3 regions of the Brevibacillus sp. MS2.2 genome follow, and region 2 is predicted to be linked to each of the others. Evidence: riboswitches for the same ligand, from Rfam matches in the RefSeq annotation. Region 2 holds a riboswitch; each other region holds the start of a gene.

Region 1 (5,891 bases), on a different contig from region 2:
CTGGTGAAAGTATTCCAGTGGATAAAGCCGCAGGCGATACCGTCATCGGCGCCACCTTGAACAAAAACGGCTTCTTGAAGGTTCAAGCAACCAAAGTCGGAAAAGAAACGGCTCTGGCGCAAATCATTAAAGTAGTGGAAGAAGCACAAGGAACAAAAGCACCGATTCAGCGCGTAGCTGACAGCATCTCCGGGATTTTTGTCCCAATCGTAGTAGGGATTGCTATTCTTACCTTCTTGATTTGGTACTTCTTCGTTATACCTGGCAACTTCGGTGAGGCTTTGGAAAAAGCAATTGCTGTACTCGTAATCGCTTGCCCATGCGCTCTCGGTTTGGCAACGCCGACTTCGATCATGGCGGGCTCTGGACGCGCAGCTGAGTTGGGCATCCTGTTCAAAGGCGGGGAGCATCTGGAGACGGCTCACCATCTGGATACGATCGTCCTCGATAAAACAGGGACTGTAACCAAAGGCGAGCCAGAACTGACAGACGTCATCAACATTGATATCGAAGAGCAAGAGCTGCTCTCTTTGGTAGGTGCCGCTGAGAAAAATTCCGAGCACCCGTTGGCTCAAGCCATCGTTCGCGGTATTGCGGATAAAGGAATCACCCTGTCCGATACAGGTTCATTTGAAGCCATTCCTGGTTTCGGTATCCGGGCAACCGTCGCTGGTAAAGAAGTACTCGTCGGTACGCGCCGTTTGCTGGAAAAACACCAAATTTCGTACCAAGCAGTGTCTGATACCATGCTGGCACTGGAGCGCTCCGGTAAAACGGCGATGCTCGCAGTCGTCGAAGGCAAGCTCGCTGGCTTGATTGCCGTAGCGGATACGATCAAACCAACCTCCAAGCAAGCTGTTCAGCGCATGAAAGCAATGGGATTGACTGTGATCATGATGACCGGTGACAACCGTCAAACAGCCGAGGCCATTGCCCGTGAAGCAGGAATCGATCACGTCATCGCAGAAGTCCTGCCTGAAGGCAAAGCCGCAGAAGTGAAAAAACTGCAAGAACAAGGCAAAAAAGTCGCGATGGTCGGCGATGGTATCAACGATGCGCCTGCACTCGCTACCGCTGACGTCGGGATGGCAATCGGTACAGGTACAGATGTGGCTATGGAAGCAGCAGATATTACCCTGATGCGCGGCGAACTGACCAGTGTCGCAGACGCCATTGAGATGAGCAAACTCACCATCCGCAACATCAAGCAAAACCTGTTCTGGGCATTGGCCTACAACACTTTGGGCATCCCGATTGCCGCAATCGGCTTCCTCGCTCCGTGGCTTGCCGGTGCCGCAATGGCCTTCAGCTCGGTCTCCGTTGTACTCAACGCACTGAGACTGCAACGAGTAAAGCTGTAACAACAGTAACAAGCGGCTTTGTCCGCCTTACCTATATAACATAAAATGTAAGGAGAGATTGATCATGACAAATATCACATTGAACGTAGAAGGTATGTCTTGCAACAAATGCGTAGCGCGCATCGAGAACACATTGAAAGAACTGGGTGCAGAAGGCAAAGTAAACCTGGCTGAAAAAAAGGTTGAGGTTTCCTACAACGAGGGTAACTTGACTCTCGATGCAGTAAAAGAAGCAATCGAAGACCAAGGCTACGACGTCGTTTAAGCATCGTGTCTTTGAAAAGCAAAGCTCCTGCCTGATTCATTGAGGCAGGGGCTTTTTGGTGTTGAGATAAAAGTGGCTGTAGTGGAGGGGAAGAAGCCCCATTTCCAGTCTACGCTTCGGCCTACGCCCCGCAAGGGGTTAGACTGTCCGCTCCGAAATGAATGTCGGGAGCGCTTCAAAACTGAAAACGTTACAACGTTTTTGTATGTGATAAAAGCTGAAAACCCCCGCCATTCATTTCTCCGCTAGGTAGGGCTCCAGAGGCGCTAGGACTGGAAATGTTCTTCTTCCCAAGCAGCTTTTTACTACCTTTTGAAAGCAGCATTCAAGCTGTCTTTTAAAAAGCATGTAGAACCCCAACAGCTCGTAGAGGAAACAGGAGAAATAAGCGAAGATCTTTGGACACACCTACCGAGGCGCAGTGAAAAAAAGAGAAACTGCCTTTAGCGTCCACCTCTGAGCCACATCCTGATGGACTACTTTGGACGCGGTTTCGCTTTTTTTCACGGAGCCGGGCACCCTATGCTCCCGCGCAGGGGTTCCAAGAAGCTGAGCGTTTTCTCCTGTTTCCTCCCACCACAACAGCGAGAATAACGCACTAATACCTTGATTCAATGAGCAACCGAGAGCTAATCCAATCCGACTCATAAAGAAAGACAAAGTCTGGTTAAAACTGTGCTAAACAAACGTTCACAATAACTGGAAGCGAGCGTATAATCAAATCACAATCAAGCTACAAAACACATACGGCCTAGTTCCGAGATTCTCGGAAGCGGGGGAACCAATCTTTTGGGGTTAATCCTGAGTGATCAGGAGGGATGAGAAAATGTCTTCTCTGCCATCCTACCCGTCAGCTAACCTCGTCGGCCAAAGCAGGGAAGGTCATGGATGGATAAAGTCTAGGCATTTAATGCGCAACAAGGGAATTCCTTGCGGGCGTGTGATAGGCCGATGCAGGCTTTTTCTTTGGGACCTTTGTTCTGGAGAAAAAGGATGGATCGGCCTATTTTTTATGGAAATACCGATGAGCAGCTTACGCGATACAGACGTGAAGGAAAGGGTGTGGATCGCTGGGAGGCAGTTGGTACGACATAAACCGCTGACAATCGAAATCAGGAAGACAGAGTACAGGGAGTCCTGAAAATGGATGCCAGGTATTACGTAAGCCTGCGGATTTTCAACACGAGTAAAAATCAAGCGTGCCTTGGTTTTGCTGGAGTGTGGAAACTTCGCGGGCTTTTTTCATTTACAAAAAACGAAGGATGGGGATACCATGCCCAAAATGAAAGTCCATCAACTGACAAAAGTGTTCGGCAAGCAGCCCGAGCTGGCCTTGAAGCTGCTGGCGGAAGGACGTACGAAAGAACAAATTTACAAGCAAACGGGCCAGTCTATCGGGGTAAATCAGGTCAGCTTTGAAGTCGAGGAAGGTGAAATCTTCGTCATCATGGGCCTGTCCGGCAGCGGCAAATCAACCTTAATCCGACTGTGCAATCGACTGATTGACCCAACAAGCGGAAGCATCGAGATCGATGGGGAAGAGATCGTGGACATGAAGGCGACAGATTTGCGCGAGGTGCGGAGGAAGAAGCTCGGAATGGTTTTTCAAAATTTCGCCCTGTTTCCGCAGAGGACGGTACGAGAAAACGTCGAGTTTGGATTAGAGATTCAACAAGTACCACTAGGGCTCCGGCAAGAAAAAGCACGGGAAGCACTCGCGCTCGTTGAATTAACCGAGTGGGAAAATGCGTACCCGAATCAATTGAGTGGAGGGATGCGCCAGCGGGTCGGATTGGCACGGGCGTTGGCTAATCATCCCGATATTCTCTTGATGGACGAAGCGTTCAGTGCACTAGACCCGCTCATTCGAAAAGATATGCAGGATGAGCTGCTGGAGCTTCAGATGACGATGAAAAAGACGATCCTGTTCATTACACACGACTTGCACGAGGCGTTGCGGCTGGGCGATCGGATTGCCTTTATGAAAGACGGACAGATCATTCAGATCGGCCGCCCGGAAGAAATCATGGCAGACCCAGCGGATGAATTCGTGCGGAAGTTCGTGGAGGATGCGGACCTGTCCAGGGTGCTCATTGCTGAAAATGTGATGAAACGGGCAGAAGCAATCACCCCTGACAAAGGGGCGCGAGTGGCGCTGCAACTCATGATGGATAACGGCGTTTCCAGCTTGTACGTCGTGGACAAAAAGCGCACACTGCTCGGCTTGATTACGGCGTATGACGTATCACTTGCGATTGGTACGGGAGATTCGCTGGAGACGATTATGAAAACCGACCTCCCTACCGTTTCACCTGACGCACGTCTGCACAGTTTGTTCCCGATGATGGCAGACCTTCACGTCCCGATTGCTGTAGTGGGCGAGCAGCAGCGTTTGTTGGGTGTCATCGTAAAAGGAGCGGTACTAGGCGGGCTGGTAGGCAAAGTCAATGTTCAAGAGCACCAGAGAGCAGAGGTGATGAGTGATGGACGCCGTACCTAAGCTGCCGATTGGCGAATGGATGGAAGGGTTTGTGGAGGTGCTGGGCCAGTACAAAGGGGTATTGTTTGATCCAGTGTCTATCGTCATTTCCACGATGGTGACTTACTGTTCCACGGTTTTGGCAGAGATACCCTCGCTGATTCTCATCTTGCTGCTAGGGGCCGCTGCGTGGGTTTTTGCAGGGAGAGCGTCCATGGTCTTTACTGTTATCGGACTTTCTCTCATCCACAACTTGGGGTACTGGGATGAAACGATCGAGACATTGGGACTCGTCCTCACTGCCACCATGATTTCGATCGCCATCGGGATTCCGGTGGGCATTCTTTGCGCGAGACATGATACGTTTCGCAAACTGGTCACGCCAGTACTGGATCTGATGCAGACGATGCCAGCGTTCGTTTATTTGATTCCTGCGATCTTTTTCTTCGGCTTGGGCGAGGTGCCGGGAGTTATTGCCTCCGTTATTTTTGCTTTGCCGCCAATCGTGCGTCTCACGAACTTAGGCATACGTCAGGTCCCAGCGGAAATGGAGGAAGCAGCGGACGCCTTTGGTGCAACTGGCTGGCAAAAGCTCGTAAAAGTACAACTGCCTTATGCGAAATCGACAATCTTGGCGGGAGTCAATCAGTGCATCATGCTCGCCCTGTCGATGGTGGTCATAGCGGCTATGATCGGGGCGAAAGGTTTGGGCGCAGACGTATATCGCGCGGTATCACAAGTGGATATAGGAAGAGGATTCGAGGCGGGGCTATCCATCGTGATCATCGCTATCATCTTGGATCGGCTTACTCAACATGCGGGAAAAAAGGAGAGAAATACATGATGAACAAAATGGTTCCAGCTTTACTGGTAGTGATGATGGGAGCGACAGCTTGGCTCGCAGGCTGCTCCAGCCAAAACACAAACACAGCAATACCGACAGCAACGGTGATCGGTCCGATTCCTTCTGAGACATCGGACAACGCGCTAGGAGAAAAGCTCGACTACAAAATCATCGGAATCGACGCAGGAGCAGGCTCGATGGTGAAGACAGAGGAAGTCATGAATCTGTATGGCTTGGATAAATGGCAGCTTGTTGAAGGCTCAGACGCAGCGATGACAGCAGCTTTGATCAAGGCATACGAAGCGAAGGAACCGATTATCATTACGGGCTGGACGCCGCATTGGATATTTAAAAAGATGGATTTGAAATACTTGGCGGACCCAAAGAACGGCTTTGGCGGAGCGGAACAAATCCATACCATCGTGCGCAAAGGGCTGAAAGAGGATCAGCCTGCTGCCTATCAATTCTTGGATAAGTTCTGGTGGGAGCCAGCCGATATGGAGTCAGTCATGGTCCAAATGATGGACGGAAAAGATCCGGAAGTAGCTGCTGCGGAATGGGTAAAAAACAACGAAGCCAAAGTAGGGAAATGGGTGGAGGGTATTAAACCTGTCCAAAAAGAGAAACTAACTCTCGCTTATGTAGCATGGGATTCTGAGATTGCCAGCACGCATGTCGTAGAGCATGTGCTGGAGAAGAAGCTGGGGTATGAAGTCGACTTGAGTCAGGTGCAGACAGGACCGATGTGGGCAGGAGTGGCCATAGGGGATATAGATGGAATGGTGGCGGCTTGGCTGCCGTCTACAGATACGAGCTATTTGAAAAAATTTGGTGGGCAAATCGAGGATTTGGGTCCGAATCTCGACGGAACCAAAATCGGACTCGTGGTTCCTTCGTACATGAACATCTCGTCCATTGAGGATCTTCAATAAGGAAGGGGAG
Region 2 (5,891 bases):
CCATGTGCTCCGGCACCTCGGCTATGCACGACACGTTCAGGTGTTTTCTCCCGATCAAAATGTGTGATTTTTTCCAGAAAGTCGTAATTCTCCAGAACGGTTGGCCCGCGATTTCCAACGGTCCGCAAGTTCTGGTTGTCTGTAATCGGATGGCCTTGGCGATTCGTCAGGATATTTTCTTCTGACTGGTTGATGGACTTGCTGTTGTCATCCATATGAATCCTCCCTGTCCAGTTTTTCTCATGTGTGGTTCATAACCATGGTTACCGAATGAGGGATTCTTTATGCGCAAAGACTAAATCGCTTCGTAAGCAAAATCATCGTTAAGCACTGGAACCGTGCCACTCTGATTCCATTGTGCTGCAAGTGCGACATCTTCCGGGTACCCCATGCTGATTAGTTCTTGGCCGGAAGCACAGTTCTGCAAGTAAGCGGAAAGATGAGCTTGAGCCGATCGGAAGGCTGCCACCGCCATTTCTGCCTCTGGCGACAAGCGATACCCCTCCAATTCGTGAAGCAACGCACCTGCCGCAATCATATCCTCAATAGCGGGTCGCAATGCTCCATTTTCCCACCGTTCACCGCAAGCGATGACCGTCACAGATCCTTTCTGCTGCTGTATGTATTTGGCGACGGATGACGCATTTCGCAAGCACGCTGCGATTACCTTTGCCCCTGTTTTCTTTGCCAACACGGTACAGGTCGATCCGTTTGGCGAGGGTAATACGATTCTACTTCCCATTGGAACCGTTTTCAGACAGGCGGGTGAAAGGGAGATTGGTTCTCCACGTTTTCCAGCGAGTAGCGCCGCTTTTTGTTTCGCGAATGTTAGGGCTGACTCATCCTTTACCTGATAAGGATAGACAATACCTCCACGTCCCGTTACGATATCGACACACGTGCTGAAGGAAAGCACATCGATAATAACGATCATATCCGATGCAGCTCCGACATGTTCCACCCCTTCATATCCCCAATCAAATCGTGCCGTGTAATCTAGTTGTTTGCATACAGGTACTTCTCCCAAAATCTCCACCATCCTCTATCCAAAATAGTTACTCGTACCCTTACGTTCGCCGTTACAAAATAAGACAAGAAACAATATCGTATTATTGTCCCACTAGATTACACAAGAATGGAGTGAACATGGATGTCTGAAATCGAACACGACGACGATCAAGGTAATACAGAAAGAAGAAGTCACAGTCGCCCAAGAAGAAATACTGTGAGAACAACTGGTATTTTGCAAAACAACCTCGCCCGTGCTCTCACCGCTCACCTCGACCTGGTAAATCTGAACACAGAAGAGGTTGAAGTACGTGTGCAAGTATTGAACTGGGGTAACGCAGTTACGCAAACGAATCCAGTTAGCACCTTGCTTGACATCACGCAATTTATCCCTGCGAATACTCGCACTGCTTTTAATGCGCTGGTCCCCGCTTCTTTCCACTATGAAGTGCGCCTTACCGTAGCAGAAAACAATGAAAATGTCCTTCTCACCACTTATGGCCGTACTTCTATCGGCGGCGGTCAAGTTGTTGGTCTTTCAGTTCTTGACAGTCAATTCCAAACTGTCGAAATCGAAACTTGTATCTAATGATCTTGTAGGAAGAAAATGAGGAATTATGGTGGGAGGCCATAGTTCCTTTTTTAATCCATTCGCATGCAAGAAAAGGCGCTGGGGACGATTCCAACGCCTTTTTGGCTTCTACGACCAACGACCACGACAAAAAAAACTGCCCTCGAAAGGACAGCTTCTTTTAAAAGGAGACTTACAGTTTTACTACGTTCTCAGCTTGTGGGCCACGGTTGCCTTGAACGATGTTGAATTGAACTTTTTGACCTTCGTCCAAAGTTTTGAAACCGTCACCTTGGATTGCGCTGAAGTGTACGAATACATCGTCTCCGCCTTCTACTTGAATGAAACCGAAACCTTTTTCTGCGTTAAACCATTTTACTGTTCCGTTCGTTTGCATCTAAAAAAACCTCCAAAAATTCAATTTGAATATGCTAGTCATATTTACCGAAGCAAATAAAGCTCACATATCATGAAGAAATACCAAATCATGTGCTATGGTACGCCTTCATGATATGTGAATTTTACCTACTCAGCCAATATACGAATGTCATAGGACGGAACTGCAAAATTAAAAACTAAACCTTTTGAAAACCTAAAACAATGAAAGCCCTTCCTCTCTTCCATCCTTGCGGCTCCGATGACCGCGCCAGTGTGAATCGGGGATTCAAAAATGTTATCCATCAGCATACAAATACACCTCGATGAATGATTAGGTATCAATTTTTCAAGTAGCAACCTCATTCTACCATGGTTGTCCAATAAAAGCAACCGTTCACCCTTATACTGGGAAGGCGGTACTCTGTTACAATAGCATTGGGAGGGATTTATTTGCAAAATCATACTTTGACAACCATTCAATTATCTGAATTGCTTCAAAAGAAAGTGCCCGTCCTTTTATTGGATGTACGCGATGCCGAAAAATTTATTTCCGGCAGCCTCGTTCATGAAAACGCATCGACACGTAACGTCCCGTATCTTTTAATGAAAGAACAGGACAAACCGTTCGATGAAGAAACCGAGAAACTTGCGAAAAATGTACAGATTGTTACCCTATGTACAACAGGTAACAAAGCTCAAAAAGCGGCCGCTCTTCTTCGTGAGCATGGTTTTCAAGCAAATGCATTGGAAGGCGGCTTAACCGCATGGAAGGAACAATCAAACGAAGCGAAATGAGCCTAATTTATCAACGATTCTAGCTATTTGCCATATATTACTCCTTTATTTCGATTGGGATTGTCTGATATTGTTGTTCATGCCAAACGAAATAAGCCGAGACTTCCTCTTGAAAAGGAAGTGCGGGGGACTTTTTTGTGGATGAGATACTCCACATTGGGGTGAATCGCCGAACTGGCGTAGGGTTGTTTCCTCAATCCGAATCCGACAACTAACCTCGTAGGCCAAAAAAAGGAGAGATTTGTTTTATGAAACGTTTTGGTTCTGTTACAATCGCGATGACTCTTGGTCTGGGCTTGGCTTTGACAGGGTTTGCTTCTTCTGCTTCCGCAGCATCTAACTGCCCATTGAAGAACGGACAATTCCAATTCAATGCGGGTCAAAATATGGGACAATTCCAACAAGCACCAAATGCACAACAGTTCTTTAACTTTTTCCAAAAGCAAGGCTTTGTTCCTGGCCAACCACAAGCAGTACAGCCAATGCAACCTGTTAAGCAAGGACAAGCTACCCCTGTACAACCATGCCCAATTCAACCAGGATCTTTTCAACCAGCACCCGTACAACAAGCTCCAGTTCAACCAGCACCAGCACAACCTAGCAAGAATGTCACTCAGCCTTCCGCTCCAGTAAATCAGGCTGAAGATGCAAAAACGGGTGATTTTGCGAAACAAGTCCTGGATTTGGTGAACCAAGAGCGTGCAAAAGCAGGTCTCAAGCCTGTTGAAATGGACGCAGCACTGTCCAAAGTAGCGTTGGCAAAAGCACAAGATATGTCTGCTAACAACTATTTTGACCACAACAGCCCAACGTACGGTTCCCCATTTGACATGATGAAGCAGTATGGCATTCAGTACTCGACTGCAGGTGAGAATATCGCCATGGGTCAACAGAGTCCACAAGAAGTTATGCAACAATGGATGAACAGTGAAGGCCACCGCCAAAACATTATGAACCCTGCGTTCACAAAAATCGGTGTAGGCTTCATAAATGGTTACTGGGTACAAGAATTTATCGGATAGAACGCTTTGCACGAAACGAAAAGCCGGTGTCTCTTAAACGAGACCCGGCTTTTTCGTGTAGGCATTATTCCTGCTGTGCTTCGGATGCCTGCTTTTTGGGGGTACAACAGCAGCTATCCTGCTCATTTACCAAAGCGACGTCCTTTTGATACATTTTTTGCTTGGTTGGGTAAGCAGATACTTGCTGCAGCTCGGCATTGACATCAGACGATTGGTTCATCCGTATAGCCCCCTTGCCGTTTTTTGTGGTGCATCCCTAGTATGCTCGCGGTTGTAAACGGCTCATTCCTAAGGAACATTGGAAGCACATGCAAATGAGCCTATCTGCTAATAATATGTTCAAGGTCTTTTAAGGCAGCCGCTGCTGCCGCTACAGGATCTGATTTTCCTCCAACGACTAATAAATCCCCCATGACATCTGTTTCAACCCGTATCGCTTTGGTCGTACCTGATACAGAAGCAAATGGATGAGTATAATCCACTGCACACAGCTCCACTGCTACAGAATGCGTGCCATTCGCTTCCTTTTGGATGCTTCCGATCAGCTTGGGAATCTTCGTATGCTTTTTCCACGTCTCCATTTGTAACGAGGTTATTTCGCGAATACTTGCGCGTGTGATATCGGTCAGATTTACTTGCATGCCAAAAGCAGCGTTTGCCAAGATCGTGAGCTTCGAAGCAGTATCCCAACCATCGATATCGTACGAAGGGTCCGGTTCGGCAATCCCCATCTTCTGAGCGAGCTCGACTGCTTCCGCACAACTGAGCCCCTCTTCCATCATTTTTGTAAGCACGAAGTTCGTCGTTCCCGTAAAAATGCCTTCGACTCGTTTTATTTCACAACCTGCCAAGTTATACTGCAATAGATCGATTGTCGGTAGAGCTGCTGCTGTTGCTCCACTCACTTTCAACGCGACGCCATGTTTTTTGGCTAGAGCGGCTAATCCAGCATAATCGACAACGAGCGCACCTTTTGAAATCGCGATTGCATGTATAGCATTTTCTAATGCATGACGAATATAAGTAAGACCGGGTCCTCCCTCTTTTTCAGATGGACCTGCCTCGATGAGCACGTCTGCTTGAGCTGACTTGATAAATTCCAGTGCGTTCCAAGATGGGTTCCTTGTTTGTTTTGTATGAGCATAGTCTTCCCTTTTTTCTGAATCGATTCCGTTCTCATCGTAGAGACCGGAAGCTGAACGAACGACTCCCACGAGTCTGACATCCGCTTGATAAAGCTCGCGGTATCGCTCCCGTCGCTGCTCGAGCAATCTGGCTACCTGACGTCCTACTGTTCCAAAGCCTGTTAACATAATATTCCAACGTTTCATGAGTCAATCTCCTTGTTGTCTATTCCGATTATTTCCGCCATTTTTTCTGCTTTTCGCCTGTAGCCGGTGCAAATCCCTGCCATTCAGTTTCTTTCCTGTTTTTGCTGAGTAGAGCTCTTCCGTATGATCAATAAACAAAATTCCTTCTAAATGGTCCATCTCGTGCTGAATACACCGAGCAAGGAAATCTTCCGCTTCGATTGTCCTTTTTTCTCCTTGGCGGTTCAACGTCTGAACTTTGACATAATTGGCCCGATGAACGATCCCAAAAACACCCGGTATCGAAAGACAAGCTTCTTGCCCTATCTGCTTACCTGATTTTTCCATTAACACCGGATTAATCAGTTCAATCAAACCACTACCGCAATCCATCACAACTAATCGCTTCGGAATGCCAATCTGGATCGCGGATAAACCTGCTCGACCCTTCGCAGCGTAAATCGTTTGGGCCATATCATCCAAAATCTTTTCATCCTGTGGAGTAATGGATGGTACTCTTTTTGAAGTTTCACGCAAGATAGGGTCTCCCAGGCGAACGATCCTGCGTTCAGCCATTTCCTTCTCCCTCCCGCATTACTCAGTTTTCGATTTCAAGGTAGCAAATCATGTCCTCACTGTCAAAAGGAACCTTGCAAAATCTGAAATATCCCGCTGGCCAAGGGTGACAAATGCATGTAGATACGCTATCTTTATTGGTAAAGATAGATGTTTGTATATGAAAAGGGAGGCTACCATGCATTCATTAGCATCAACGCTGAACGAAACCATCCAACGCGAAAACCCACA
Region 3 (5,891 bases), on a different contig from region 2:
TGCTGAAAATGGTACTCAGCGACCACTTTGAGGTCACTTTGCTTGGCAGAATCGCCACGGTTTGATGCGGAGGGAGAAGGCATTTTCAAATTATAGGCGCGTGATGTTTTGCTGTAGATGGTGTTCCCATTGGCATCCTTCACGAGCATGCGGTACATCACGTCGTCTGGCAACTGCTTTTCAAGCTCCAAACGCTCGATGGGGTCCTTGAAATTACTGACGAGAAGCAATTGATTGAGCATGACCTTCTCAGCGGCTTCCTTCTCAGCCTGGTACTGATTATGCCGATCATTTTTGAGTTGAGCGACAATAATGTCTTGAAAAACAAATTTAAACAACAAGATGTTGAGTGTGATCAAGGCAATGAAGGAGAGAAAAATTTTATTGCGTAAGCTCATTTAAAGCTTCTCCCCGATAAATACGTAGCCTGTCCCCCATTGTGTTTTAATGAACTGACGCTCTGTTTCCAACTTTTCACGGAGGTTTTTGATATGGACGGTCACTGTATTGAGCGAGCCATAACCATATCCCCAGACACGGTCATAGATTTGCTCTCTTGTAAAGACGATGCCGGCATTTTCTGCGAGGAATGTGAGCAGTTGAAATTCTTTTGTCGAGAGCTCAATCTTTTGATTACATACATAAACGGAATACGTTTCTTTATGAATTTCTAGGTCCTTGAATTTCAAAACGGTAATCGGAGAAGAGGCCGTTTCCTTCTCAGGCTGCTCTTCCGTATGCTTGCGAATGCGCTCATAGCGGCGCAGGTGAGCACGAATGCGAGCGAGCAGCTCTTCTGTATCAAAGGGCTTCGTGATGTAATCGTCTGCACCGATTTCGAAGCCAACTACCTTATCTACCGCTTTTCCTTTTGCACTGAGAAACAGTATAGGCAAATCCCACTCACGGCGAATTTGAGAACAGAGCTCGTAGCCACTCATGTTGGGCATCATAATATCCAAAAGGATCAGGTTGGGTCGGTCTCCTTGGCTGAGCAGGGAGAGTGCATCTTCTCCGCTCTCTGCGGAGGAAACGGTGAAGCCCTCGTTCTCCAAAATGTCTTCTAGCAGTTCAATAATCTCCAGATTGTCATCGACAATTAAAATGTGATCTTTCACCGGAACAACCCCCAGTTACTTCTATTAATAAGGAATACCATTCAAAGAATGGGTCTTGTCTATCATAACATGCTTTGACCTGATCAGGGGAAGAAACCCCGTAAGTTATTAAGTTGTTCGAATATATGGGGGTACATCTTTAGACCAGGTACTAAATTTCGTCAGAAAAAGCCAGAGACGGAGTGTCCCTGGCTTTTATTATTTTGCCGAACGACTATTTTTGAGCTGGTTTTTCCGGCAACGATGCAGCTTGCACCGCTTTTTCCTTTTTCGGAGTTTCTGCTTTCGCTAGAACAGGAACGCTGAGACGCTTGGCGCCTACATACCGCTTGCTCCAGTAGTATGGATCGTTCAACTTGGTGTTGACGACTCCACGACCAGATTCCGAGTGCACGAATGTGCCGTCTCCAATGTAGATACCCACGTGAGAAATGCTGCGACCGTTCGTATTGAAGAACACGAGATCGCCTGGCTGCAAATCTTTTCTGGCTACCTCTGTACCTAATTCGTACTGGGAAGCAGAATTGTGAGGCAGGTCTACACCTAACGCATCAAATACGTAGCGCGTGAAACCGGAGCAGTCAAAGCCCTTTTTGGACGAGCCGGAAGATTTGTAAGGGGTACCGTACAAGTCGCTGACTACTTCACTGAGAGAATTCTCCTCAGCAGCCTGTGCAGCGCCTGCCCCCATAGCAAGCAATCCAGCCATAAATAAAGATAAAACCACCTTGCGCAAAAGAAACTGCTCCCTTCGTGAGCCTACGAGGTTAGCTGAAGGGTTCGGTCGAAAGGACGCCCTAGGCTGCTAGGAGTAGCAACCATTCACCCCAAAAACGTGGTTCCCCCGTTTCCGCCAAGCGGAATTCGGCTATTTTTCGATGTTTTTTTACACGCACTCTTACGAAGATTCTACGCGAGTCCTTTTTTTCCTTCTTTTTATCTGTTCGTTCACATATTCGTCACAAAAATACCGTCAAATGCTGTAACGTTTTCGTTCGACAGTGCAAGCCGCCGTTCGACGCGGGCTGGTTCTGCCTTGTGGGACAGCTCGTCCGATTAGGGCAGGAAATTGTCTCCGTCCAAGGACGGAGGGAAAAACCAACCGCACGCCCGTTATGGGAAGCCTATACCGAGGGCTACAATAAGGGCATAACGTTCCACAAGCACCACATGCAAAACGAATGGAGGTAAGCGAGTAATGAGCGAACGGTCTGGCAAAGTTCTACTCGGGCTGGTTCTGCTGCTAGTCGGTGGGTTGGTTCTACTAGATCTGGTGGGTATCGATATCGGAGACTTGCTCGGGTTCATCATTCCCGGTGTGATCATGATATACGGTGCCAAAAAGATTATGGGACAAACCGGTTCACGCTTTTGGGGAATCCTGGTCTTCCTATTCGGGTTCCTGATGTTGATTGGCAAGCTTGACCTACTATTTCACGCACTTCTGGCCATTGGGGTGATTTATCTGGGATATCGCTTACTGCGTCCCAGCCAAGAACCTAAACAAGCTCCACCTGCTTGGGAGCGTGAATGGGCCCAAAAAGTATTAAAGGAAGATACGCTAGACGCTTGGGAGAAAAACGTAACCAAACGGTCATAACCGTTTTGGTAACCGCAATAACACTGTGTCGCAAGAGTCTTTTGGATGAACAATATGATGTGATATGATGAGGAGGAAAAAATAATGAGTATCTTTAAACGTTTGCGTGACCTGACAGTAGCTTCGGTAAATGATGCATTGGATTCAATGGAAGATCCGGTAGTAATGCTGAATCAATATATGCGTGACATGGAAGTAGAAATCGGACAAGTTGAAGTAGCGGTTGCCCGTCAGGTTGCACTGGAAAAGAAATTCCGCCAGCAATTGGACGAAGCCAATGCTCTGATCGAAAAACGCGATCGTCAAGTCAAGCTCGCCTTGACTGAGGGAGAAGATGAGTTGGCTCGTCGAGCACTCGCTGACAAGAAGCAGTACGAAGGCCGTGCAGCGGAATATGAAGCTCTCTACCTGTCAGCATCCGAGGCAGCTACGCAAATGCGCGAGAAGCTGGCTGAGCTGAAGGAAGAGTTCTATAAAATGCGTGCGAAAAGGTTCACACTGATGGCACGTGCACAAGTAGCTCGTACACAAAAGCAAGTGAATCAAGCAGTTGTCGGTATCGGCAATCAGTCCGCAGGCCGTGGCTTCGCCCGCATGGAAGAGAAAGTCATGCGCATGGAAGCAGAAGCGCAAATGAGTGGACAATGGCGCCAAACGAACCGCGCTTGGGAGAACGCTTTGTCTGACCTGGAAAAGGATGATCTCGATGCAGAACTTGCCAGCATCAAAGCATCCATCAATGAAGTGAAAACACCGGTAGCTAAACCAGTACAATCCTAATTCGACAGGAACTGGGGGACTGGGTGTAGAATAGATTGTGTCAATTCGGCAGCCTGTGTATATCAGGCTGCTTTTCCCCTAGGAGGTACGATTCTTGCAGGACTTCTTGGTCTTTTTGCGACGGTTTATCGCTGAGCCTGGACGCGTCGGTAGTATAATCCCTAGCTCTCGTTTTTTATGTGAGCAAATGTTGAAAAGCGTCGATTGGGCTTCAACCGATGTGATCCTGGAGCTGGGACCTGGTACAGGGGCATTTACCCAAACGATCTATCAGCGCTTGCGTCCCGGCACACAGTACGTGCTTGTGGAACGAGATTCCCATTTTCGCTCTATGCTTCAATCACGTTTTCCCGATCTTCCTGTCAGGGAGGAAGCGACTAAACTTAGGTCTTACTTGGAGGAGCAGAACCTTGCAGGTGCAGATGTCATTATCTCAGGTCTGCCATTCGCCAATTTTCCACAAGAGCTGCGGGCAGCAATTCTGGACGAAGTTCAATCTGTACTGAAGCCAGGGGGCCTATTTATTACATTCCAATATTCGCTACAACTCCAAGCTGAGTTGCAGGATCGTTTTCCCCGGGTCAAGATCGACTTTACCCTGTTGAACATTCCGCCTGCATTCATCTATACCTGTCGTAATGGTCAAAGTGAAAACGATCAGCATGGGGCGTGAGAGAGGAGACTTTTGTGAAACTGTCCCGTTTGCACAAAATGTTGGCTGGTATCCTGATTATTTTTACGGGAATCGGCCTTTTGTTAGATAGTTTGGGTATCATTTCGTTCGGTCTGTTTGATTTGTGGCCGATGGTGCTTATTTATTTCGGCCTTCGTTTGTGGGGGCAGAAAACTAGGATTGGCGGAGGGATTCTAATCTCCCTGGGGACCATCATCGCGATGGATATGTGGTTTGGTGTCGGGATCGATGATTTGTTCCAGATTGCAGTGCCAATCGTGTTTATTTATTTCGGGTTTCAGTTGATTCGGGGCAAGAGCAGCAGACAAGATCAACGTGCGAATCAACCTTTAGGCGATAGGGAGACCCCGTCTGCTGCGGAGACGATTATGACAAGTGATGCGAGTGTTCAGAGTGACGTAAAGGTTTCAACAGAGGAACGCCCTTGGCTAGACAGTTGGAATAAATGGAAGCATGTTAGTGGCAAAATTCCTCATCACGATGGAATGTCTTCATCACCTGACGACACGTTGCCAAAAGATTCCCGCAGTTCTCTGATTGGAGATTATCACCTGACCTCGGGGCGTTTTGAACTGAATCACTTACATGTCTGGCATGGAATCGGGGATGTCGTGATTGATCTTTCCCGGGCAGTGTTGATACGGGATGAGGCGATTCTTGTCGTAGAGGGCTGGGTAGGCGATGTGACGATTTATGTGCCTGTCGATCTTCCTGTATCGGTAACGGCAGGGTTGAGTATTGGTGACCTGGAGGTGCTAAGCCACCGTCAGGGAGGTATCAATCGCAGTGTTAAGATTCGTTCAGATCAGTATGATGAAGCATTGCAAAAAGTAAACTTGCATATCTCGCTGCTTGTCGGCGATATAAAAGTCAAGTACATCTAGGAGGTACTGGCGGATGCGTCGACAGCGATTGGCAAGTATTCAGTGGCAATACGTGCGCTATGGCATGTTACTGGCCGTCAGTGCAGTTACTGCCGCGTTTATTTGTTTCTTTTGGCTATACTTTTTATGGAAAGATCATCCGGGGATTCATCGGTGGTACAACGAAGTAATCAGCGACCGCAACTTCGTGTGGTGGCTTGAAGAATATATAGGCATTAATCTGCCTGCCGATCCAGAGGGCTTGATTCAGCTTGCTGCTTTTGTTGTCTCTTTGCCTGCAGGTGTCTTAGTAGCATTGATCATTTCCTATATCATCGGGAATTTGTTGAAAAAGAGACTCAGTGTACTGTGGGAAGCTGCCATGAAACTTGGGCGCGGGATGCTGTCGTATCGGGTTCCCGAATTGGGAGTCGATGAAGTTGGCGAATTAGGATGGCAGATCAATCGCTTGGCTTCGCAATGGGAAGAGCAAGTGGCATCCTTGCAGCGGCTGTCGAACCACAATGCGGCTCTCGCAGAACAATTGAAGCATGCAGCGGTAACAGAGGAGCGACAGAGATTGGCGAGAGAACTGCATGATGCAGTCAGCCAGCAGTTGTTCGCCATCGCTATGACGACGGCGGCGATGAAGCGGCTTGTAGAAAAGAATCCTCAACGTGCAGCACAACAGATTGAATTGGTCGAAGAGATGGCAGCAGCTGCACAAGCGGAGATGAGGGCATTGCTCTTGCATCTTCGTCCGGCTACGTTGCAAAACAAGTCATTGAAGGAAGCCGTTCTGGAACTTTTAGATGAGCTGACGCGTAAAAATACCA

What was found. A riboswitch is a leader RNA that binds a small molecule or an ion and turns the genes downstream of it on or off. The one in region 2 is predicted to bind cyclic di-AMP.
Region 1: another riboswitch for cyclic di-AMP. It lies ahead of HP568_RS12365 (quaternary amine ABC transporter ATP-binding protein); the one in region 2 lies ahead of HP568_RS19765 (CAP domain-containing protein).
Region 3: another riboswitch for cyclic di-AMP. It lies ahead of HP568_RS24270 (C40 family peptidase); the one in region 2 lies ahead of HP568_RS19765 (CAP domain-containing protein).

What each region holds. Positions count from the first base shown of each region.
Region 1 covers NZ_JABSUZ010000011.1:21,867-27,757, forward strand. Annotated here, with positions in the region: gene HP568_RS12350 (heavy metal translocating P-type ATPase) at 1-1,361, shown strand, start outside; gene HP568_RS12355 (copper ion binding protein) at 1,426-1,626, shown strand; cyclic di-AMP (ydaO/yuaA leader) riboswitch at 2,365-2,511, shown strand; gene HP568_RS12365 (quaternary amine ABC transporter ATP-binding protein) at 2,900-4,126, shown strand; gene HP568_RS12370 (ABC transporter permease) at 4,110-4,949, shown strand; gene HP568_RS12375 (glycine betaine ABC transporter substrate-binding protein) at 4,946-5,881, shown strand.
Region 2 covers NZ_JABSUZ010000023.1:62,681-68,571, reverse strand. Annotated here, with positions in the region: gene HP568_RS19790 (catalase) at 1-215, opposite strand, end outside; gene HP568_RS19785 (2-phosphosulfolactate phosphatase) at 296-1,039, opposite strand; gene HP568_RS19780 (hypothetical protein) at 1,226-1,597, shown strand; gene HP568_RS19775 (cold-shock protein) at 1,773-1,976, opposite strand; gene HP568_RS19770 (rhodanese-like domain-containing protein) at 2,408-2,752, shown strand; cyclic di-AMP (ydaO/yuaA leader) riboswitch at 2,837-2,993, shown strand; gene HP568_RS19765 (CAP domain-containing protein) at 3,001-3,774, shown strand; gene HP568_RS19760 (hypothetical protein) at 3,839-3,994, opposite strand; gene HP568_RS19755 (homoserine dehydrogenase) at 4,095-5,105, opposite strand; gene def (peptide deformylase) at 5,109-5,660, opposite strand; gene HP568_RS19745 (aminotransferase class I/II-fold pyridoxal phosphate-dependent enzyme) at 5,839-5,891, shown strand, end outside.
Region 3 covers NZ_JABSUZ010000035.1:48,018-53,908, reverse strand. Annotated here, with positions in the region: gene HP568_RS24280 (sensor histidine kinase) at 1-398, opposite strand, end outside; gene HP568_RS24275 (response regulator transcription factor) at 399-1,118, opposite strand; gene HP568_RS24270 (C40 family peptidase) at 1,333-1,854, opposite strand; cyclic di-AMP (ydaO/yuaA leader) riboswitch at 1,859-1,998, opposite strand; gene HP568_RS24265 (LiaF transmembrane domain-containing protein) at 2,317-2,718, shown strand; gene HP568_RS24260 (PspA/IM30 family protein) at 2,803-3,498, shown strand; gene HP568_RS24255 (class I SAM-dependent methyltransferase) at 3,593-4,171, shown strand; gene liaF (cell wall-active antibiotics response protein LiaF) at 4,186-5,076, shown strand; gene HP568_RS24245 (HAMP domain-containing sensor histidine kinase) at 5,090-5,891, shown strand, end outside.